One region of the Pseudomonas sp. Ost2 genome, then DNA from elsewhere that is predicted to be linked to it. Evidence: predicted binding sites of a transcription regulator. Region 1 holds the regulator's gene; each other region holds the start of a gene.
The links. The regulator FliA, encoded in region 1, starts transcription of late flagellar genes. The targets are predictions, from matches to a motif close to CTAAAGTTTNNNNNNNNNNNGCCGNTAA.
Positions count from the first base shown of each region.

Region 2: flgM (flagellar biosynthesis anti-sigma factor FlgM) is a predicted target of FliA. The motif match lies at 3,851-3,878, and genes of this name have one in related genera.
Region 3: KI243_RS20990 (methyl-accepting chemotaxis protein) is a predicted target of FliA. The motif match lies at 3,475-3,502, and genes of this name have one in related genera.

Region 1 is NZ_AP021904.1:5,368,369-5,375,865, forward strand. Features, by position in the region: gene KI243_RS23480 (chemotaxis protein CheA) at 1-522, opposite strand, end outside; gene KI243_RS23485 (protein phosphatase CheZ) at 537-1,325, opposite strand; gene KI243_RS23490 (chemotaxis response regulator CheY) at 1,348-1,719, opposite strand; gene fliA (RNA polymerase sigma factor FliA) at 1,894-2,634, opposite strand; gene fleN (flagellar synthesis regulator FleN) at 2,631-3,464, opposite strand; gene flhF (flagellar biosynthesis protein FlhF) at 3,586-4,914, opposite strand; gene flhA (flagellar biosynthesis protein FlhA) at 4,926-7,055, opposite strand; gene flhB (flagellar biosynthesis protein FlhB) at 7,187-7,497, opposite strand, start outside.
Region 2 is NZ_AP021904.1:5,714,172-5,721,668, reverse strand. Features, by position in the region: gene KI243_RS25215 (glutamine synthetase family protein) at 1-566, shown strand, start outside; gene KI243_RS25210 (MFS transporter) at 724-2,064, shown strand; gene KI243_RS25205 (flagellar brake protein) at 2,137-2,880, opposite strand; gene KI243_RS25200 (flagellar protein FlgN) at 2,977-3,444, opposite strand; gene flgM (flagellar biosynthesis anti-sigma factor FlgM) at 3,493-3,813, opposite strand; gene flgA (flagellar basal body P-ring formation chaperone FlgA) at 3,985-4,746, opposite strand; gene KI243_RS25185 (chemotaxis protein CheV) at 4,826-5,752, shown strand; gene cheR (protein-glutamate O-methyltransferase CheR) at 5,805-6,632, shown strand; gene flgB (flagellar basal body rod protein FlgB) at 6,881-7,288, shown strand; gene flgC (flagellar basal body rod protein FlgC) at 7,292-7,497, shown strand, end outside.
Region 3 is NZ_AP021904.1:4,803,125-4,810,621, reverse strand. Features, by position in the region: gene KI243_RS21000 (response regulator) at 1-771, shown strand, start outside; gene KI243_RS20995 (diguanylate cyclase) at 775-1,728, shown strand; gene KI243_RS20990 (methyl-accepting chemotaxis protein) at 1,756-3,432, opposite strand; gene KI243_RS20985 (LysR family transcriptional regulator) at 3,557-4,459, opposite strand; gene KI243_RS20980 (MFS transporter) at 4,555-5,736, shown strand; gene KI243_RS20975 (MFS transporter) at 5,779-7,029, shown strand; gene KI243_RS20970 (AraC family transcriptional regulator) at 6,914-7,497, opposite strand, start outside.

The sequences.
Region 1 (7,497 bases):
CTGTTCCTTGACCGCGTTGAGCGAGTCGAGGAGCAGTTCGAATTCATTGTCGGTGATGTCGCCGGAATCGCTTTCGGCGACCGGCTCGACGACCGCTTCCTCCACCACGGCAGCCGGTGCTTCACCAGCAGCGGCCGGCTCCGCCAGGCGCGCCAGGGCGGCCAGCAGTTCCGGGGTGGCCGCGGTGATCGGGCTGCGTTCGCGGACTTCGCCGAACATGCCGTTGACCGCGTCCAGCGCTTCCAGGACCACGTCCATCAGTTCCGAGTCGACGCGACGCTCACCCTTGCGCAGGATGTCGAACACGTTCTCGGCGATGTGACAGCACTCCACCAGCTCGTTGAGCTGGAGGAAGCCGGCGCCCCCTTTTACAGTGTGAAAACCGCGAAAAATGGCATTGAGCAGATCCGCGTCATCCGGGCGGCTTTCCAGCTCGACCAGTTGCTCGGACAGTTGCTCAAGAATCTCGCCGGCCTCAACCAGGAAATCCTGAAGGATCTCTTCATCGGCGCCGAAGCTCATGTGTATGGGTGCTCCTAGAATCCAAGGCTGGAAAGCAAATCGTCGACATCGTCCTGACCGGACATAACGTCTTCACGTTTATCGGCATGAATCTGCGGACCTTCACCCTTTGCCATCTGTTTTTGTGGATCTTTTTCCGCGAGGATGGCTTCGCGGTCATGTTCGATACCCGCAAAACGATCCACCTGGCTGGCCATCAGCACCAGTTTGAGCAGATTGCTTTCGACTTCGGTGACCATCTGCGTGACGCGCTTGATCACCTGGCCGGTAAGGTCCTGGTAATCCTGGGCCAGCAGGATGTCGTTGAGATCGCTCGATACCGCACGGGTCTCCTGCTCGCTGCGCGAAAGGAAACCGTCGACCCGCCGGGCCAGTGCGCGAAACTCTTCGGCACCGACTTCACGCCGCATGAAGCGACCCCAGTCGGCGCTCAGGGCCTTGGCTTCCTCGTTCAGGCCACTGACCCGCGGGGTCGCGCTCTCCACCAGGTCCATGGTGCGATTGGCCGCCGCCTCGGTCAGCCTGACCACATAGGACAGGCGCTCGGTGGCGTCGGTGATCTGCGAAACTTCCTCGGCTTGCGGCATGGTCGGGTCAATCTGGAAATTGACGATCGCACTGTGCAGCTCGCGGGTCAGCTTGCCGACTTCCAGATACAGGCCGCGGTCACGGGTCTGGTTCAGCTCATGGATCATTTGCACCGCATCGCCGAAACGGCCTTTTTCAAGGCTGTCGACCAGTTCACGGGCATGTTTTTTCAGGGTCGATTCAAAATCGCCCAGTGAAGATTCGTTGTGCTCCATAGCGCCCCCGTGGCGGACTTCATCAACCGATGCGTTCGAAGATCTTTTCGATCTTCTCTTTCAGCGCCTGGGCCGTGAATGGTTTGACCACATAGCCGTTGACGCCGGCCTGGGCGGCTTCGATGATCTGCTCGCGCTTGGCTTCGGCCGTGACCATCAGGACCGGCAGGTGCTTGAGCTTTTCATCGGCACGCACGTGGCGCAGCAGGTCGATGCCGGTCATGCCGGGCATGTTCCAGTCGGTGACCAGAAAGTCGATGCTACCGCTGTTGAGGACCGGAATGGCGGTAGTACCGTCATCGGCCTCGACCGTGTTGGTGAACCCGAGGTCACGCAACAGGTTCTTGATGATCCGCCGCATCGTTGAGAAGTCATCAACAATGAGGATTTTCATGTTCTTGTTCAATTCGACCTCCAAGCAGTCTTAAACGCGTTTCAGCACCTGAACGCGCTGTTCAATCAATTCGGCACAACACTCGACTACTGCATGGAAACCACAACCGGCCGAGCCGCCGACACACCGTCAAACGCTGCATCGGTCTCGTTCGCAGTGTCCCCACACTGCCTGTCAACGCGCTCGCCACTCTCCCAAACGCCCCCGCAAGCGGGCCGCGCACTGGCTGTGTAACTGGCTGACTCGCGATTCGCTGACCCCCAGTACCTCACCGATTTCCTTGAGGTTCAGCTCCTCGTCGTAGTACAGCGCCAAGACCAGTCGCTCACGCTCCGGCAAATTGGCAATCGCATCCGCCAGCGCCGCCTGGAAGCGTTCATCCTCCAGATCGCGTGACGGCTCGAGATGAGCACTCGCGCCATCCTCGTGCAGCCCTTCATGCTCGCCGTCCTGCAACAGGTCGTCGAAACTGAACAATCGGCTGCCCAGGGTATCGTTCAAAATCCCGTAATAATCATCGAGACTCAATTGGAGTTCGGCTGCAACCTCGTGATCTTTAGCGTCACGACCGGTTTTCGCTTCAATTGCCCTGATTGCGTCACTGACCATACGGGTATTGCGGTGTACCGAACGGGGTGCCCAGTCGCCCTTGCGGACCTCATCGAGCATCGCGCCGCGAATCCGGATACCGGCATAGGTCTCGAAACTCGCACCTTTGCTGGAGTCATACTTGGTCGAGACTTCCAGCAGGCCGATCATGCCCGCCTGGATCAGGTCCTCGACCTGCACACTGGCCGGCAGCCGCGCCAGCAAGTGATAGGCGATCCGCTTGACCAGAGGCGCATAACGCTCGATCAACTCATACTGGCTGTCACGCGACGACTTGGAATACATGCGATAGCCACTGGCAGTCATAGCACTGGTCCCGCACTCGTCTGATGCACCAGACGTTCGACGAAGAACTCCAGGTGCCCGCGTGGGTTGGCGGGCAACGGCCAGGTGTCGACCTTCTGGGCAATGGCCTTGAACGCCAGGGCGCATTTCGAACGAGGGAACGCTTCGTAGACCGCGCGCTGCTTCTGCACGGCCTTGCGTACGCATTCATCGTAGGGAACGGCACCGACGTATTGTAGGGCTACATCGAGGAAGCGATCCGTGACCTTGGTCAACTTGGCGAACAGATTGCGACCTTCCTGGGGGCTCTGGGCCATGTTGGCCAGCACGCGGAAACGGTTCATGCCGTAGTCGCGGTTGAGCAGCTTGATCAGGGCATAGGCGTCAGTGATCGAGGTCGGCTCGTCGCAGACCACCAGCAGGACTTCCTGGGCCGCGCGGACAAAACTGACTACCGAGTCACCAATACCCGCAGCGGTGTCGATCACCAGCACATCGAGGTTGTCGCCAATATCGCTGAACGCCTGGATCAGGCCGGCATGCTGGGCCGGGCTCAGGTGGACCATGCTCTGGGTGCCGGAGGCGGCCGGCACGATACGGATCCCGCCCGGCCCCTGCAACAGCACATCACGCAACTCACAGCGCCCCTCGACCACGTCGGCCAGGGTGCGTTTGGGGGTCAGCCCCAGCAGGACGTCGACATTCGCCAGCCCCAGGTCGGCGTCCAGCAGCATGACCCGCCGGCCAAGCTCAGCCAGCGCCAGGGACAAGTTCACTGACACGTTAGTCTTCCCGACGCCACCCTTGCCGCCGGTCACCGCGATCACCTGTACGGGATGCATGCTGCCCATGTTCTCTTCTTACCTTGTCTTGCTTAGACGGAAGGCCACATAACTGGCTGCGCGTTCCCGGAGGGAACTAATGCCTGGCAGACCATCGATGTAGGTGCATTGCAACGTCTTCATGATTACCTCAACCCACTCGTTTGGACGGGCTGTGGTAGATGTCAGCGAACATATCGGCCATGGCCTCTTCGCTGGGTTCTTCCTGCATTTGCACACTGACTGCGCGGCTCACCAGCTGGTGGCGGCGCGGCAAATGCAGATCGTCCGGAATCCTTGGACCATCGGTCAGATAGGCCACCGGCAATTCGTGGCTGATGGCCAGGCTCAGCACTTCGCCGAGACTCGCCGTTTCATCCAGTTTAGTCAGGATGCAGCCAGCCAGCCCGCAGCGCTTGTAGCTGTGGTAGGCGGCGGTCAACACCTGTTTCTGGCTGGTCGTGGCCAGGACCAGGTAATTCTTGGCCTTGATCCCGCGTCCGGCCAGGCTTTCCAGTTGCATGCGCAGCGCCGGGTCGCTGGCCTGCAGGCCGGCGGTATCGATCAGCACGACGCGCTTGCGCAGCAGCGGATCGAGGGCTTGCGCCAGGGACTGGCCCGGGTCGACGTGGGTCACGGGTACGTTGAGGATCCGCCCCAGGGTCTTGAGCTGTTCCTGGGCACCGATACGGAAGCTGTCCATGCTGACCAGGGCGATGTTCTGCGCACCGTACTTGAGCACGTAGCGCGCCGCCAGCTTGGCCAGCGTGGTGGTCTTGCCCATGCCGGCCGGACCGACCATGGCTATGACCCCGCCCTCTTCCAAGGGTTCGATCTCGGGAGTGACGATCATCCGGGCCAGGTGCGCCAGCAGCATACGCCAGGCCTGACGCGGCTCTTCGATGCCGGTGATCAGTGCCAGCAGGTCGCGCGACAGCGGGCCGGACAGGCCGACACGCTGCAGGCGGCGCCAGAGGTTGGCCTGCGCCGGCTGGCTGCCTTGCAACTGGTTCCAGGCCAGGGAGCCGAGCTGGACTTCCAGCAGCTCGCGCAGGCCGTTGAGCTCGAAACGCATCGAATCGAAGACCCGCTGGTCCACCGCCGGGGCCGCCGCGACAGGCGCCGGGGCCGGGCGACGCGGCTCGTCGAAAGTCGGTTCGATCAGCGGCTCGGCAGCGGTCAGCGGCAGGCCGGCGAACAACTGGCGATTGGTGGTCGCATCGCTCTCGCCCTCGCTGCGCAGGCTCAGTTCGGCCTGGGCGGTGACGATCCGCGACTGGGTCTTGCGCAGCTCGTCCTCGAGCTCCATGTTCGGTACACGCGGCGCCAGGGCCGAGAGCTTGTAGTCCAGGGCAGCCGTCAGCTCGACACCGCCCGCGATGCGGCGGTTGCCGATGATGGCCGCGTCCGAGCCCAGCTCATCACGAACCAGCTTCATGGCCTGACGCATATCGGCGGCGAAAAAACGCTTAACTTGCATAACCCACTACCTCAGCCGTTGGGCCCTACTGTCGCAACGATGGTGACTTGCTTGTTGTCCGGAATTTCCTGGTAGGCCAAGACATGCAGACTTGGTACCGCCAGGCGTCCGAACCGCGAAAGCATCGCGCGAACCGGACCGGCCACCAGCAGGATCACCGGCTGCCCTTGCATCTCTTGGCGCTGGGCGGCGTCGATCAGTGAACGCTGGAGTTTTTCGGCCATGCTCGGTTCCAGGAGAACCCCCTCTTCCGAGCCTTGTCCGGCCTTCTGCAGACTATTGAGCAATATTTGTTCCAACCTTGGTTCCAAGGTGATCACAGGCAGCTCGGAGTCAAGCCCTACAATGCTTTGGACGATTGCGCGAGACAAGCCGACACGCACTGCCGCCACCAGAGCGGCAGTATCTTGACTCTTGGCGGCATTGTTTGCGATGGCTTCGGCAATGCTGCGGATATCGCGTACCGGCACGTGTTCGGCCAGCAGGCACTGCAGCACCTTGAGCAGGTGCGACAGGGAAATGATGCCCGGCACCAGCTCTTCGGCCAGCTTCGGCGAGCCCTTGGCCAGCAGTTGCATGAGCTGCTGGACTTCTTCGTGGCCGATCAGCTCGCTGGAGTGCTTGTAGAGAATCTGGTTGAGGTGCGTCGCCACCACCGTGCTGGCGTCCACTACGGTGTAGCCCAGCGACTGCGCCTGGGCGCGCTGGCTGATCTCGATCCAGACCGCCTCCAGGCCGAAAGCCGGGTCCTTGGCGGTAATGCCGTTGAGGGTGCCGTAGACCTGGCCCGGGTTGATCGCCAGTTCGCGATCCGGGTAGATCTCCGCTTCGGCCAGGGTCACGCCCATCAGGGTCAGGCGATACGCACTGGGCGCCAGGTCGAGGTTGTCACGAATATGCACAGTCGGCATCAGGAAGCCGAGATCCTGGGACAGCTTCTTGCGCACGCCCTTGATCCGTGCCAGCAATTGCCCGCCCTGGTTGCGGTCCACCAGCGGAATCAGGCGATAACCCACTTCCAGGCCGATCATGTCGATCGGCGTGACGTCATCCCAGCCCAGCTCTTTGGTTTCCATGGCGCGGGCCGGCGACGGCAGGAGCTCCTGCTGGCGCTGCACTTCGGCCAGGGCCTGGACCTTGACCACGTTCTGCTTTTTCCACAGCAGGTAAGCCGCGCCACCTGCCACCAGCGCCAGGCTGAGGAAGGAAAAGTGCGGCATGCCCGGCACCAGGCCCATCACCGCCATCAGGCCGGCGGCCACGCCGAGGGCCTTGGGCGAGGCGAACATCTGCCGGTTGATCTGCTTGCCCATGTCTTCCGAGCCGGAAGCACGGGTCACCATGATGGCCGCTGCTGTGGATAACAACAGTGATGGCAACTGCGCCACTAAACCGTCACCGATGGTCAGCAGGGCGTAGACCTTGCCGGCGTCGGCAAACGACATGTTGTGCTGGAAGATACCGACCGCCATGCCGCCGATCAGGTTGATGAACAGAATCAGCAAACCGGCGATGGCGTCACCGCGGACGAATTTGCTGGCACCGTCCATGGAGCCGTAGAACTCGGCCTCCTGGGCCACTTCCAGGCGGCGCAGCTTGGCTTGTGGCTGATCGATCAGGCCGGCGTTGAGATCGGCGTCGATCGCCATCTGCTTGCCGGGCATCGCATCGAGGGTGAAACGCGCGCTGACCTCGGAAATCCGCCCGGCGCCCTTGGTCACCACGACGAAGTTGATGATCATCAGGATGGCGAAAACCACGATACCGACCACGTAGTTACCACCGATCACCACCTCGCCGAAGGCCTGGATCACCTTGCCCGCGGCGGCGTGACCGTCCTGGCCGTGGAGCATCACCACCCGGGTGGAGGCCACGTTCAGGGCCAGGCGCAACAGCGTGGCGATCAGCAGGATGGTCGGGAAGACGGCGAAGTCCAGCGGCCGCAGGGCGTAGACGCAGACCAGCAGGACGACAATCGACAGGGCGATGTTGAAGGTGAAGAAGACGTCCAGCAGGAACGCCGGCACTGGCAACATCATCATCGCCAGCATGACCAACAGCAGCAGCGGCACGCCCAGGTTGCCCCGGCCGAGACCACTCACATTGCTGCGCGCCGTGTTGATAAATTGAGTGCGGTCCACCGGTATTCCTCGTCACCTTGAAGCAAACTTTTGACGCTGAAAGCGTCGCAAAACCTGCTTGTGCAAGAAACCTTCCAACTCTGTGGAAGTGACTGAAAATGCGGGGGACGATCGACGGACAGGAGAAATGTTCAGGAATCGCGGCGCAGGTCCGGTGGAATCGGCAGGTTGTCCTTGAGCGGATCCGGACGCTTGCCCTTGCCCGCGCGGAACTGGCGGATCTGGAAGACATAGGCGAGCACCTGCGCCACCGCCAGGTAGAGCCCCGCCGGAATCTCCTGGTCCAACTCGGTGGAGTAGTAGATCGAACGCGCCAGGGCCGGCGATTCGAGCAGCATGATCTCGTGCTCGACGGCGATCTCGCGGATCTTCAGGGCGATGAAGTCATTGCCCTTGGCCAGCAGCACCGGCGCCCCGCCCTTCTCGGCATCGTACTTGAGCG
Region 2 (7,497 bases), 350 kb from region 1:
GCGTGGTGGAAATTGGCAGCGGGCGAAATGTCTTCAGCGATGCCGCCGGGGAACCGACCGCTATGTTCCGCCACTTTATCGGTGGGCAGCAGGCGGGCATGGCGGACTTCACCGCGCTGTTCGCGCCGAACGTGAATTCCTACCAGCGCCTGTGCCACCCGTTCGCTTCACCGAACAATGCCTGCTGGTCCCACGACAACCGGGCCGCCGGCCTGCGCATTCCGGCCAGCTCGCCGGTGGCGCGGCGGGTGGAAAACCGCCTGCCGGGAGCGGATGCCAATCCCTACCTGGCAATCGCCGCGAGCCTGGCCGCCGGGTTGCACGGGATCGAACAGAAACTGGAGCCGACGGCCGCGATCCAGGGCGAATTCGAGGTTCCGGATTCTTTGTCGCTGCCATGTACCTTGCACGCTGCTCTGGAGCGTCTGAAACGTAGCCAGTTGGCGAAGGATCTGTTCGGCAAGGAGTTCATCGAAGGCTACATCGCTTCGAAGACCATGGAGCTGACCAGTTTCCTGGACGAAATTACTCCCTGGGAAAGGCGTGTCCTGGCCGCCCAGGCTTAGGCTCCAAGCGCTGTAAAAGCAATGCGCGTGGAAATACTGCGTTGAAAACGGACCTGTATTTCCTGTGCTCGCTACGTTTTTACAGCGCCTGGCTTTATAGTCGGGCTATCTTCTCGGGTAGTCCGAAACCTCATTCAAGGAGCCGCTCGGAACGCCGATGCGCCATATCTGGAAATCCTTTCGAGCGCTTTATTTCGCCTCGCTGATGATGTTGATCGGCTCGGGTCTTCTCAGTACCTACCTGGCCTTGCGCCTGGCGGCCGACCATGTCGACGGCCTGTGGGTCGGTGCCCTGATGGCGGCCAACTACTTCGGCCTGGTGCTGGGGGGCAAGATCGGCCACCGGCTGATTGCACGGGTCGGACATATCCGTGCCTACGCCACCTGCGCCGGGATCGTCGGCGCGGCGGTGCTGGGCCATGGGTTGATCGATTGGCTGCCGGCCTGGCTGTTCCTGCGGATGATCGTGGGCCTGGGCATGATGTGCCAGTACATGGTCATCGAAAGCTGGCTGAACGAGCAGGCCGAGGCCAAGCAGCGCGGGGTGGTGTTCAGCGGCTACATGATCGCCTCCTACCTTGGCCTGGTGCTGGGGCAACTGATCCTGGTCATGCACCCGGCCCTCGGGCTTGAACTGCTGATGCTGGTCGCGCTGTGCTTCGCGCTGTGCCTGGTGCCGGTGGCGATGACCCGGCGCATTCACCCGGCGCCCCTGCATCCGGCGCCGCTGGAACCACGCTTTTTCATGAAGCGGGTGCCGCAGTCCCTGACCACGGTGATGGGCGCGGGGATCATCGTCGGCTCCTTCTATGGCCTGGCGCCGCTCTATGCCTCCCAGCAGGGGCTTTCCACCGAGCAGGTCGGTCTGTTCATGGGGTGCTGCATCTTTGCCGGCTTCCTGGTGCAGTGGCCGCTGGGCTGGCTCTCCGATCGCTATGATCGGGCCGTGCTGATCCGCAGCGTCGCTTTCCTGCTGGCCCTGGCCTCCTTGCCGCTGGCGGTATTCTCCACGGCGCCGCTGGAAGTGCTGTTTATCTCCGGGTTCGTGGTGTCGCTGTTGCAGTTCTGCCTGTATCCGCTGGCGGTAGCCTTTTCCAACGACCATATCGAGGGCGATCGACGGGTGTCCCTGACGGCCATGTTGCTGATGACCTACGGTATCGGTGCGAGCATGGGGCCGCTGGCGGCGGGTATCCTGATGAAGCTGTTCGGCAGCCATATGCTCTACGCGTTCTTCAGTTTCTTCGCGTTGATCCTGGTCTGGCGTATCCGGCCGAAGGCCGTGACCAACCTGCACCAGGTCGAAGATGCGCCGTTGCAGCACGTGGTCATGCCCGAAGCCATGTCGCCCCTGGGGGCGGCCCTCGATCCACGGGTCGACGAGCAGATCGTGCTGGATCAGATGTGCGACAGCGTGGTGCCCCCGGCGCCAGAGCCCGAGGTGGTTGCCGAGGTCGATGAGTCGGACCCGGAGCCGGCGCACAAATCGAGCAACTGATAGCACTGATGAAAAAAACGGGCCACCTGATAAGGGTGGCCCGTTTTTTTTTGGAGAGTGAAAGCGCCTGACTCAGTAATCGTCGTCCTTGTCGAAACGCCGTGCCTCGCGCTGCAACTGGTAGACGAAACGCTCGACCTGGCGTTGTACCAGGCCGCTCATGTTGTGGAAACGCACGCCGGCGAAGGTGGTGTTGATCCTTTCTTCGAAATGCAGGTGACGCAACTCCACGGGAGCGGTCATCGGCCCGAAGGGCAGGGCGGCGATAAAACGCTCGTAGACCTGGCCCAACTGCAGGCGGTCGGAGATATCGCCTTCGAAACGCAGCTTGCAACCGCTGGCGGAGATATCCAGCAGCTTGCCGGTGACCGGAGCCTTGAGCTTTTCACCGCTGAGCTCGACATTCACCAGGGCGGTGAGCTTCAAGGCGGCGCGAAACGCATTGCGGCGCTGGTGGTAGACGACTTCCTGGGGGATCGTCCCACGGTAGCAGCCTTCGGTTTCGTCGATGGTCATCGGCTGGGGTTGTTCCCAGGTGATGCGCACGCCCTCGTGGAAACCTTCGACACGGAAAGGCTCGCCTGCCGACAGGAAGCGTTCGCCGTCGCGCGGCATCATTTCGTCCAGGGCCAGGGTGCCGGCCTCCCGGTCGACATCGATCACAAAACTCTGGAAGCGCTGGGTGCGTTCGTGGAACGTGATGATCAACGGGTCATGGCTTTCCTGCAGCATCCGCAGGTTGGCGGCAATTTCCAGAGGTGTGGTTAGCACCTTGGGTGGCTGCGGAGCATCGTCCGCGCTTGGGGCATTGGACACGGTTCATCAATCTCCAGACAAAATACGACTACACGCAAAAGCCAGCATTTTGCCAGCATGTTGCGCGCCTTGGATAGAGCGCGCACCAGTTCGCTTTCAAGCCTGACTGAGTGGGCGAGGCTTCGCAAGCCTGGCGGTCGAGCCGCGGGCATCGTAGAGCGCGGGAGGCTCACCGCCGGTCAGGATCTTCAACTGGTTCGCGGTAGTCGCTTGCTGAACCTGGATGTTGCGTCCGTTGAGCTCGTTGGCTGCCTGGCAATCGGCCAGGAGTCGGGTGAGCACGTCGCTCTGGCTCAGCAGTTCATCGCCCACGCTCGACTGTGCGGCCAGTTGTTCCAGGCCGGCGCGATTGGTGGGCAGATTGAGGCTTGCGAGGATCTGGCTGCGCTTGCGGCCATGCTGTTCCAACAGAATGATCAGCGCTTGCTTGCGCGCCAGAATATCTTCCAGCTCGAACATGTTGCGTCCGTGGAGCGCCAGGGATTCGGCGCGCAGCAACTCAAGCAGGTCTTGAGCTGGAGCAAAATCTTCGGTGATCAGTTGCAGTAGAGTGGTGTCGTGCATGGCTGGCCTTGGGTTTTAAGCGTCCAAAAGCCTGGCGCGGGCCGGAGCCTAGCGCTGGGCTTCGAAGTTGAGCAGTTTGCTGGCTACGCGGTTGCTGTCGACCTTGTAGCTGCCGTCGGCAATTGCCTGCTTCAACTCGGCCACCCGGGCGCTGTTGACCACAGGCTGCTGCTGCAGCTTGTCAGTGACCTTTTGCAACTGCTGAGCCTCATTGCTGAGGTGTACCGATTCCCCGCTCTGGCTGACCGAGTCGGCCTGGCTGTTGACGGACGCGGACTTGCCGGCACTGTCGGCTTCCTTGCTGGCGCTGCTGCGCGTGCTGCCTGTCAGTGACGGGGCGTTATTCAAACGACTGAAATCGATGACCATGATAAAAAAACCTCTGGGTATTTGGACGCTTGCCTTGTTTTCGGCCATACCCGGAAAAACTTTAGGCTCATCTGAGAATGAGTCTGCACGTGTCGGCTGTATCCCTGTCTGGGGCACAGTTTAGGAAAAGTGGCGACTTCGCGCCAGTTATCTACAAGGCCACTTTTCTCTTCATAAAGCTACCTCTACCTGCCCGGGCGCGGTGACACGGGCTTTGATGACACGTTGCGAGTTGAGGTTCTTGATGCGGATCTGTTCGTTGAGCCCGCCATTGGACAGGGCTTCTCCCGGCATCTTCACTACCAGGCCACCGCTCGTCGCACTGATCACCACCTGGTCGCCCTTGCGGACCACTTCGGCCTGTTCCAGATGCACCAGGGTGATGACCTGATCCATGACCATTGGTCGGACAAGTTTCTGCCCGATGGCCTGGTCGGGCGAAGTCAGGAAGCCCTGGTTGATCAGGCTGATATCCCGCTCACGCAGCGCCACGTCACCCGGTTCGATGATGCCGGCACGCTTGAGCGGGCGGGTGGTCACCACCACGTCGCGGAACAGCTTGACCTGGGCCGGTACGAACACGGTCCAGGGCGAGGTGCCCTCGCAGCGGATTTTCACGGTGACCCGGCCAATCGGCGTCGCGGGGCTCTCCAGGCTGGCTGTCAATTCCTTGTCGCAGGCGGCCATGCGCAGGCGCGGATCCAGTTGATTGACCTGGATTTCATAACGACCTTCGGTTTGACTGGTAGCCAGGTAGTCTTCTACGGTGAACTCAAGAAAGCCTTGGGTCACGCCGATAAGCTGATCAGGCAGGGTCGCCGATTCCGCAAGGGCAGGGCCGCTGGGGTTCAGACAGCATAAAGCCGACAAAACCCAGAGCAATCTGCGGTACTGTGATGTCAGGCGTCGAAAAAATGTCGTTTGTGCTTTCATAACAGTATAAAAAGCAAGGCCCGTGCCGTTTACTCTTGAATGTGCATCGGATCTGAAGCTTTGGTGAGAGGGGTCAGGCATGGCTGGTGTGATGGATTCGGTGAACCAGCGTACGCAACTGGTCGGGCAGAATCGCCTTGAACTGCTGTTGTTCCGTCTCGACGGCCAGCAGTTGTATGGAATCAACGTCTTCAAGGTACGCGAGGTGCTGCAATGCCCCAAGCTGACTCTGATGCCGAAGTCCAATCCGGTGGTGTGCGGTGTGGCGAATATTCGTGGGGCAACCATCCCGATCCTCGATCTGGCGATGGCCACGGGCTCCGGTGCACTCAAGGACCAGAGTAATCCGTTTGTGATCATTACGGAGTACAACACCAAGACCCAGGGGTTCCTGGTGAAGTCGGTGGAGCGCATCGTCAACATGAACTGGGAAGAGATCCATCCGCCGCCCAAGGGCACCGGGCGCGATCACTACCTGACGGCAGTGACGCGAATCGACAACCAGTTGGTGGAGATCATCGACGTCGAGAAGATCCTGGCCGAGGTCTCGCCCACGTCCGAGTCGATTTCCCTCGGTGTGGTCGATGTCGAGACCCAGAGCAAGGCGGTGTCGTTGCGGGTGCTGACGGTCGATGACTCGTCGGTGGCGCGCAAGCAGGTCACGCGCTGCCTGCAGACGGTCGGTGTCGAGGTGGTGGCGTTGAACGACGGCCGACAGGCGCTGGATTACCTGCGCAAGCTGGTCGACGAGGGCAAGAAGCCGGAAGAAGAGTTCCTGATGATGATTTCCGACATCGAAATGCCCGAAATGGACGGCTATACCCTTACAGCGGAGATCCGCAACGATCCTCGCATGCAAAAGTTGCATATCATCCTGCATACTTCCTTGTCGGGTGTCTTCAATCAGGCGATGGTGAAGAAGGTCGGTGCTGATGACTTCCTCGCCAAGTTCCGTCCTGATGACCTGGCATCCCGGGTGGTTGACCGGATCAAGGCAGCAGAATAACGGCCGGGGGCTTTCGTCCCCGGCGGTACAGACGATTTAAGAGGCGGCATCATTGTCTACGGGTAATTTGGATTTCGAACAGTTCCGGGTCTTCCTGGAAAAGGCCTGTGGCATTCTGCTCGGTGAAAACAAGCAATATCTGGTTTCCAGCCGTCTCAACAAACTGATGGAACAGCAAGGCATCAAGTCTCTGGGCGAGTTGGTCCAGAAGATCCAGGCCCAGCCGCGCAGCGGTTTGCGCGAGCAGGTGGTGGATGCCATGACCACCAACGAAACCCTGTGGTTTCGCGACACCTATCCGTTTGAAGTGCTCAAGGGCAAGGTATTGCCGGAAGCGATCAAGGCCAGTCCCGGACAGCGCCTGCGTATCTGGTCGGCTGCCTGTTCGTCGGGGCAGGAACCCTATTCGATCTCGATGTCGATCGACGAGTTCGAGCGGACCAACATGGGCCAGTTGAAGGCGGGCGCGCAGATCGTCGCCACCGACCTGTCGGGGCTGATGCTGACCAACTGCAAGACGGGGGAGTACGACAGCCTGGCCATCGGTCGTGGCTTGTCCCCCGAGCGCCTGCAGCGTTACTTCGATCCGAAAGGGCCGGGCCGCTGGGCGGTCAAGGCGCCGATCAAGAGCCGGGTCGAGTTCCGTTCGTTCAACCTGCTGGACAGCTACGCCAGCCTGGGCAAGTTCGACATCGTGTTCTGCCGTAACGTGCTGATCTACTTCTCCGCCGAGGTGAAGAAGGACATCCTCATGCGTATTCACGGGACCCTCAAGCCGGGCGGCTATCTGTTCCTCGGTGCCTCCGAGGCCCTGAACGGCCTGCCGGACCATTACCAGATGGTGCAATGCAGTCCTGGAATCATCTACCAGGCCAAGTAGGCAACAGGTCCAACGCAGAAAAGGGAGCCCCGGGGGCTCCCTTTTTTTTGCCACTTTTCTTGCCGCCCGCCTTGCCGCTTTGCTGACGCGCGGCGGAAATGCTTTGCCGCTTTTCTGGCATTGCCGCTGTCTGCCACCCCGCAAAGCCTTGATTTACGGCCTTTGAGGAATTGGCATGGGGCTTGCTATAGCTCTGTCAACGAAAAGCCTGTTTCAACGATCAGGTCAACTCTTGAAGGTTTCCCGACATGAGCATCAGCTTCGATAAAGCGCTCGGTATCCATGAGAAAGCCCTGGGCTTCCGCGCCCAACGTGCCGAAGTGCTGGCCAACAACATCGCCAACGCCGACACCCCGAACTACAAGGCTCGGGACATGGACTTTTCCTCGGTGCTCGCCGAGCAGAGCGAAAAGGCCAAGAACGGCACCTTCGCCCTCAACACCACCAACAGCCGTCATATCGAAGCCCAGGGCCTGAGCGATGGCGATGCGGCGTTGCAATACCGCACGCCGATGCAGCCGTCGATCGACCAGAACACCGTGGATGCGCAGATCGAGCAATCGAACTATGCACAGAACGCGGTCGACTTCCAGGCCAGCTTCACCCTGCTCAACAGTAAATTCAAAGGGCTGGTATCAGCCCTGCGTGGAGAGTAAGCCATGTCCCTCGCCAGCGTTTTCAACATTGCCGGTAGCGGCATGAGTGCCCAGACCACTCGCCTGAACACCGTCGCCAGTAACATCGCCAACGCCGAGACCGTCTCGTCGAGCATCGACAAGACCTACCGTGCACGCCACCCGGTGTTCGCCACCATGTTCCAGAACGGCCAGAGCGGCGGCAGCGATTCGTTGTTCCAGAACCAGGA
Region 3 (7,497 bases), 570 kb from region 1:
GCCCAGGTCATCGTGATTTCCGGGGATGTCCAGGAAGAAGCGGTACGTCGGGTCCGGGCCCTGGGCGCCCTGGCTTTCCTGAAGAAACCCTTCGACGAAAGCGAGCTGCGCCATACCCTGGGCGAGTTGGGCCTGTTGGGCGCGCCGGGCCAGGCCCTGGCCGCACCGCGCCAGGCACCGAGCGTGGAAATCAGTTTTCGCGACGCCTTTCGCGAAACGGTCAACGTCGCCATCGGCCGTGCCGCCGCGCTGATTGCCAAGGTCCTCGGGGTATTCGTGCAACTGCCGGTGCCCAATGTGAATATCCTCGAAGTCGGCGAGTTGCACATGGCGTTGATGGATGCCGGCAGTTGCCAGCAGCTCACCGCCATCTGCCAGGGTTTTATCGGCAGTGGCATTGCTGGTGAAGCGCTGCTGATGTTCCATGACTCGGAAATCGCCGACATGGCCGAGCTGATGAAGCGCCAGGGGCCCGAGTACTCGGACCTGGAGATGCTGCTGGACCTGTCGAGCGTGCTGATCGGCGCCTGCCTGAGCAGCATCGCCGAGCAGATCGACGTGGTGTTTTCCCAGGGCCACCCGCAGATCCTCGGGCAGCACGCGGCCATCGACGAGCTGATCCGGGTCAACGGGCAGCGCTGGAAAAAGACCCTGGCGGTGGAGATCAGCTACAGCCTGGAAGGGCACGATATCCACTTTGACCTGCTGTTGCTGTTCACGGAAGATTCGATCGAGCGGTTGACCCATAAACTCGCCTACCTGATGAACTGAGCCATGAACGATCACATCGATCTGAACGAGTTCCACTGGTTGCTGGCGATCGTCCAGAGCATCGATGTCGGTGTGGTGGTACTCGATCGCGACTACTGCGTGCAGGTCTGGAACACCTTCATGGAGAACCGCTCCGGGGTGCAGCCCAAGGACGCGAACAACCAATCCTTCTTCGATCTGTTTCCCGATGTCGACCGCGAATGGTTCAGCCGCAAGGTGGAAAGTGTCGCGACCCTGGGCACCCCGGCGTTCACCATCTGGGAGCAGCGGCCTTACCTGGTGCGGTTCAAGAGCTACCAGCCGATCACCGGCCTGGAAGATTTCATGTACCAGAACACCACGTTGCTGCCGTTGCGCTCCACCGACAGCGAGATCCGCCATATCTGCCTGGTGATCTACGACGTGACCGACGTGGCGACCAACCGCCACCAGCTCCAGGCCGCCAATGCGCAACTGCAGACCCTGTCGAGCACCGACCGCCTGACCGGCCTGTACAACCGTGGGCACTGGGAAGAAAGCCTGAAGGTCGCCCATGCCCGGCACCAGCGGCATGGCAATCCCACCAGCCTGGTGATGTTCGATATCGACCACTTCAAGCGGGTCAACGACACCTACGGGCACCAGGCCGGTGACAAGGTGATCGAGCAGGTGGCCCAGCTGGTCTGCGAGCATGTCCGTGACAGCGACGTGGCCGGGCGTTATGGCGGCGAAGAGTTTGGCGTGGTGCTGTCGGACACCGACAAGGCCGGTGGCCGGTTCTTTGCCGAACGCCTGCGCAAGGCGGTCGAAGCGCTGGAAGTGCTGCACGAAGGGCAGGTTATCCGCTTCACCATCAGCCTGGGCGTGGCCGACCTGAGTCGCCCGTCGGTCACCCACGCTGACCTGATCGCCTGGGCGGACCAGGCGCTGTACACGTCGAAGAAGTCCGGGCGCAATTGCGTGACGGTGTACGAATAGTCAGGTGCCAGGCGCGCGCCCGGATCGTCAGACCCGGAAGCGCTTGACCAGCAGCCCCAATTCCCGCGACAACTGATCCAGCTCGACGCACATCTGATTGTTGCGGGTGGTGAGGGCATGGGTGTCGTTGATGTGCTGGCTGATCTGCGACAGGCTCTGGTTGACCTCCGCACCGATACTCGACTGTTCTTCCGCGGCGGTTGCAATCTGGTTGTTCATGCCATTGATCTCGGATACCGCGTTGCTCACCTGAGCCAGGATCTGGCCGGTGCCGTTGACCTTGGTCACCGCCACTTCGCTGCCATCGAGACTGCTCTGCATGGTGCTGACCGCTGCCCGGGCGCCCTGTTGCAGTTGGCTGATCTTGCCCTGGATTTCCTGGGTGCTTTGCTGGGTGCGCTGGGCCAGCGAGCGGACCTCATCGGCCACCACGGCAAAACCGCGGCCCTGTTCGCCCGCGCGGGCGGCCTCGATGGCGGCGTTGAGGGCCAGCAGATTGGTCTGCTCGGCAATGCCACGGATCACATCGAGGATGGAACCGATGGACTCCACGTCGCTGCCCAGGGTCCGGATATCCTGGGCTGCTTTTTCGATATCCCGGGCCAGGCCGCCGATGGCATTGACGGTGTCGTTCACGTTGGTCTGCATGGCCTGGGCCTGCTCATCGGTATCGCGGGTCGCCTGGGCCGCGCTTTGTGCCGACTCCGCCACGTTATGGGTGGCCAGGGCCATCTGCTCCATGGCGTGGGTGACCTGCTCGGCATCGCGGGTCTGGCGTGTCAACGCGTCGGAGGCATGCTGGGCGCTCTGCTTGAGCTGCTCGTTGCGCTCCTGCAATTGCTGGGCGCAGCGGGTCAGGTCGAGCACCATATGGCGGATCTTGCCCGCGAACTGGTTGAAGGCGCTGGCGAGATCGGCGGTTTCCTGGTTGCCATCCACGGGCAACTGGCGGGTCAGGTCGCCGTCTTCGCTGGCCAGGTCCTGCAGGCTACGCGTCAGCAGTCCGAGTGGCCTGACAATGGAACGGGCCACATAGGCGGCGACCATGCTCAGCACGATCAGCAACACCAGCATGATGCCCCATTGTTTCCAGCGCAGCGCCTCCATGGTCTGCTGCTGGTGTTGCGTCTGTTCGGCGATCAGGGCGTCAAGGCCGTCGACATAAAAGCCGGCGCCGACGGTCCAGTTCCATTTCTCCAGGTAGATGCTGTAGGACAGCTTGGGGTAGGCGGTGCTGTCATTGCCGGGCTTGGGATAGTAATAGGTCACGAAATCGCCGCCTCGTTTGGCGGCGCCGATCAGTTCGCGGATCAGGTAGGTGCCGTGGCTGTCCTTCAGGTCCCAGAAGTTTTTCCCCTCGTCCTTGCCGGCCAGGAAAATCCGGTCGCCCTTGTCGCTGTAGCCGAAGAAATAACCGTCCTGTCCGTAGTGCAGTTCGCGCAGGCGCCGCTTGGCTTCCTCCTGGGTGGCCGGAGCCATGGCGTCGGCCCCGTCATAGAGTGGCTTGATGGTGCTGTAGGCCAGATCGAGGTAGTGCACCAACTCGTCCTTGCGGGTCTTGAGCAGGGTCTGGCGCGTCTCCTCGATGCTTCGTTCGCCCATGGTCTGCTGCTCGGAAAAAGCCAGCAACTGAATGATCAAGGCCAGCAAAAGGGCAGGAATGACGGCCAGCAGCAGAACCTTGTTGCGTATTTTCCACTTCATGGGAAGTCCCGGGTCGGAGAGGAATCTTATTGTGTTTTTCCTGTATCGACCCGCAGGCGCGATTGTTCAGGTCTGCCCGTCGTTTTTTTCAGCGATTCCGGTACTGGCCGCAGGCTTGGCCCGGTTACGAGCGGTCCGCCAGCAGCTCATCGATCACCCCCATGAAGGCCTCCACCAGCAGGCTGCGACCTTGCGCCCGTGTCAGCACCAGCAGCGGGGCGCAGGCTCCAGGGTCGGCCAGCGGGCGATAGGTCACGCCTTTTTTCGCCAGGGCCTGGGCACAGGCGGGTACCAGCGCGACGCCCTGGCCGGCGGCCACCAGGGCGATGATCGAGGTGATCTGGCGTCCGGCCGGGCCCGGTCGCAAGGGCACGTCATGGCGTTGGTAGAGCTGCTCGATGGTGCCGTTGAGGCCCGAGCCGTAATCGGCCGGAAACAGGATCAGCGGGTAGGCGCCGAGCTGTTCCAGGCTGACTTCGGCCTGGCCGGCCAGCGGGTTGTCGCTGGGCAGGGCGGCCACCAGCGGTTCGTCGCCGAGGGACAGCGATTGCAGCCCGCCCTGGCCGTCTGGCGGTTGCTTGCGGCTCATGCCGATATCCAGGCGGCCATCGGCGATCTGCGACCACTGGCCGCCGGAAGAGCCTTCGAGCAAGGTCAATTGCACGTCCGGAAAGCGCTGGGCAAACACCTGGATGGCTTGGCTGAAGATATCCGACAGGGCAATCGAGCTGGCGTAGCCGAGGGCCAGTTGGCCGGCCAGGCCCGTGGCCAGCTTGCCGGCAATCACCTCGGCGAGGTCGATCTGCTCCAACGCGGCGCGGGCGTAGGGCAGGAAGTGCCGGCCCTGGGGCGTGAGCGTCACCGTGCGGCTGGTGCGGTCGAACAGACGAAACCCCAGTTCGCTCTCCAGCGCGGAGATCTGCCGGGTCAGCGGCGGCTGGGCGAGATGCAGGCGCAGCGCCGCGCGACCGAAATGCAGCTCTTCGGCGACGGTCAGGAAGTAACGCAATCTACGTAGATCGAGCATCCGGGTCCTTGGGTATTGATCGGTCCGAATTCGGTATTGGTCTTCGGTGAGCTGCCTATCTTATAAAGTCCTCACGGTATAAAACGAGAGCTCCGATGAATTCGCGCCAATTGTCCGCCCGCGTTGCGCTGTTTCTTTGCGGTTGCGCGGCCTTTCTCCACTTGTACGCGACCCAGAGCATCCTCCAGGTGTTTGCCGCGGATTTCCACGTCAGCGCCCGCCAGGCCGGCTGGAGCATCACCGTGACCACGCTGGCGGTGGCGATCACCGCGCCCTTTGTCAGCCGCCTGGCGGGTCGCTTCGAGCAACGCCCGGTGATTGTCGTCGCGGCCTTGCTGCTGTGTGTGCCGGCCTGGTTCGCGGCCCGTGCCCACAGCCTCGGCGAGTTGCTGGCGTGGCGGTTTATCGAGGGGATGTTGATTCCCCTGGTGTTCGCCACCAGCGTGGCCTATATCGGCGAGCGCTGGCGTGGCGGCATGGTCACCGAAGTCACCAGCCTGTATGTCGCCGGCACCGTGCTCGGCGGTTTTGCCGGGCGTTTTGTCATCGGGGTGATGAGCGAATATGTGGGCTGGCGCGAAGGCTTCGAGTTGCTGGCGGGGATCAGCCTGTTGGTTGCCCTGGCCATTCATTGTCTGCTGCCGGCCAATCCGCGGTCGCTGGCGCCGGTGGTGCGCAACCGTCTGCTGGCCCTGCGCGAGCTGCGCAGCAAGCCTTTGCTGGCGGCCTATGGCGTCGGTTTCTGTGTGCTGTTTTCGCAGGTGGCGACCTTCACCTACGCCGGCTTGTACCTCGGCCAGCCGCCCTTCGAGCTGGGTAGCGCGGCGCTGGGGACGATCTACATGGTGTTCCTGCTGGCGCTGGTGGTGATCCCCGTCGCCGGGCGCCTGAGCAAGTCCCGCCCGCAATCGGAATTGCTGGTGGGCGCGGCGGTGCTCGGGGTCAGCGGTTCGGCGCTGACGCTGTTGCCTTCGTTGTGGCTGATCGTGCCGGGCCTGGCCCTGAGTTCCACCGGGGTGTTTCTCGCCCAGGCGGCCGCCAACGCCTTTATCACGTCCACTGCCCGCCATGACAAGGCCGGCGCGGTCGGCCTGTACCTGACCGGTTACTACCTGGGCGGCAGCTGCGGCGCCATCGTGCCGGCGCTGGTCTGGAGCCCATGGGGCTGGCCGGGCTGCGTGGCGCTGATCGTCGGCTTTCAACTGCTGTCGTTGCTGATCGCCCTGGTCGGCTGGAAACCACCCCGGAACGCGGCTTCGGTCGTCGGGCTCGGCTGAGTCCGGCTTGTTCTTCAACCCTACTGACTGACGTCGCCGATAATGAACACCACGAACGATAAGGTTTTCCAGGCTCAATCCCGACCTGCTGACACCCCCTCGCGCCGTCGCTCGCTGTGGGCGGCCTGTACTGCCCATGCGGTACATGACGGCCTGACCGATGTGATCTATGTGCTGCTGCCGATCTGGCAGTTGCAGTTCGGCATGAGCTACGCCCAGGTCGGGCTGTTGCGTGGCGCCTACTCGGGGATGATGGCCGGGTTCCAGTTGCTGGCGAGCCGCGCCGCCCGGCGCTGGGGCCGTGAACGCCTGCTGGTGGGCGGGACGGCGTTGGCGGGTGTGGCCTACCTGCTGGCGGGGCAGGCCGGCGGACTGGCGGTCCTGCTGTTGGCCTTGATGCTGGGCGGACTGGGCGCCAGTACCCAGCATCCGCTGGCGTCCTCGATGGTCAGCGATACCCATGAGGCGGGTGGGGGTGTCAAGCAAGCCTTGTCGCAATACAACTTCGCCGGCGATATCGGCAAGATGCTGATCCCGGCGCTGATCGGCCTGCTGCTGACAGTCGTTAGCTGGCGAGCCAGCACCACGCTGATCGGGCTGCTCGGCCTGGCCGCTGCCGGCTTGCTGTGGTGGTTGATTCCCGCGCGGGTCGAGCCGGCGACGCAGGAGAAACAGGCCCGGCGGGCCACCGGCAGCGGTTCCGTCAGCGGCCTGCGCGCATTGCTGGCGACCGGTCTGCTGGACAGCGCGGCAAGGATGGGCTTTCTCACTTTCCTGCCCTTCCTGCTGACCAGCAAGGGCGCCGGGACGGCAGGCATCGGCGTGGCGCTGGCGCTGCTGTTCGTCGGCGGTGCCTTCGGCAAGTTGTTGTGCGGTTACCTGGGGGCGCGTATCGGCATGGTGAAGACGGTCTGGCTGACCGAGTCGGCCACGGCGCTGCTGATCATCCTGGCGGTATACCTGCCACTGGCCGGCCTGATGCTGATGCTGCCGTTGTTGGGGCTGGCCCTGAACGGCACTTCCTCGGTGCTCTATGGCGTGGTGCCGGAGGTGTCGGGGCCGGGCCGGCGCGAGCAGGCGTTCGCCCTGTTCTACACCGGCACCATCGGAGCTGGGGCGCTGGCGCCGGTGCTGTTTGGCCGGCTGGGGGACGCCAGCGGAATTGCCGTGGCGGTGATCACCCTGGCGACGATCCTGTTGCTGACCTTGCCGTTGTCCTGGGCGGTGCAGCGAGGACTGGACCGGGCTGCCCTCGCAGATAACGACCCGGAGGCAGGCCCACATGCCGGCTGAAGGCGGTGCTGAAGGTACTGGCCGAGCTGTAGCCGACCCGTTCGGCGATTTGCGCCATGCCGATATCACCGCGGCCCAGCAGGTTTTTCGCCACCGCCATGCGCCAGGCCACCAGGTACTCCATCGGTGGCATGCCGACGGTGCGGGTGAAACGCTCAAAGAACGCGGAACGTGACAAGGCGGCCACCTTCGCCAGTTGCACCATGGTCCAGGCGCGTGCGGGGTCTCCATGCATCTGTCGCATCGCCAGGGCGATATGGCTGTCCGCGAGGCCGCGCAGCAGCCCGGGAGGCGAGTCGTCGCCCGAGGTCGAGCGCAGGGCTTCGATCAGCAGCATCTCCACCAGATGCGTCAGGACCAGGTCGCGGCCTGCGCGCCATTGACTCGCCTCTTCGGCGACGAGTCCGGTCAGCAGCGACAGGCGTTCGACACCACGCACATGGATCTGCGCGGGCAGCAGCGAGACCA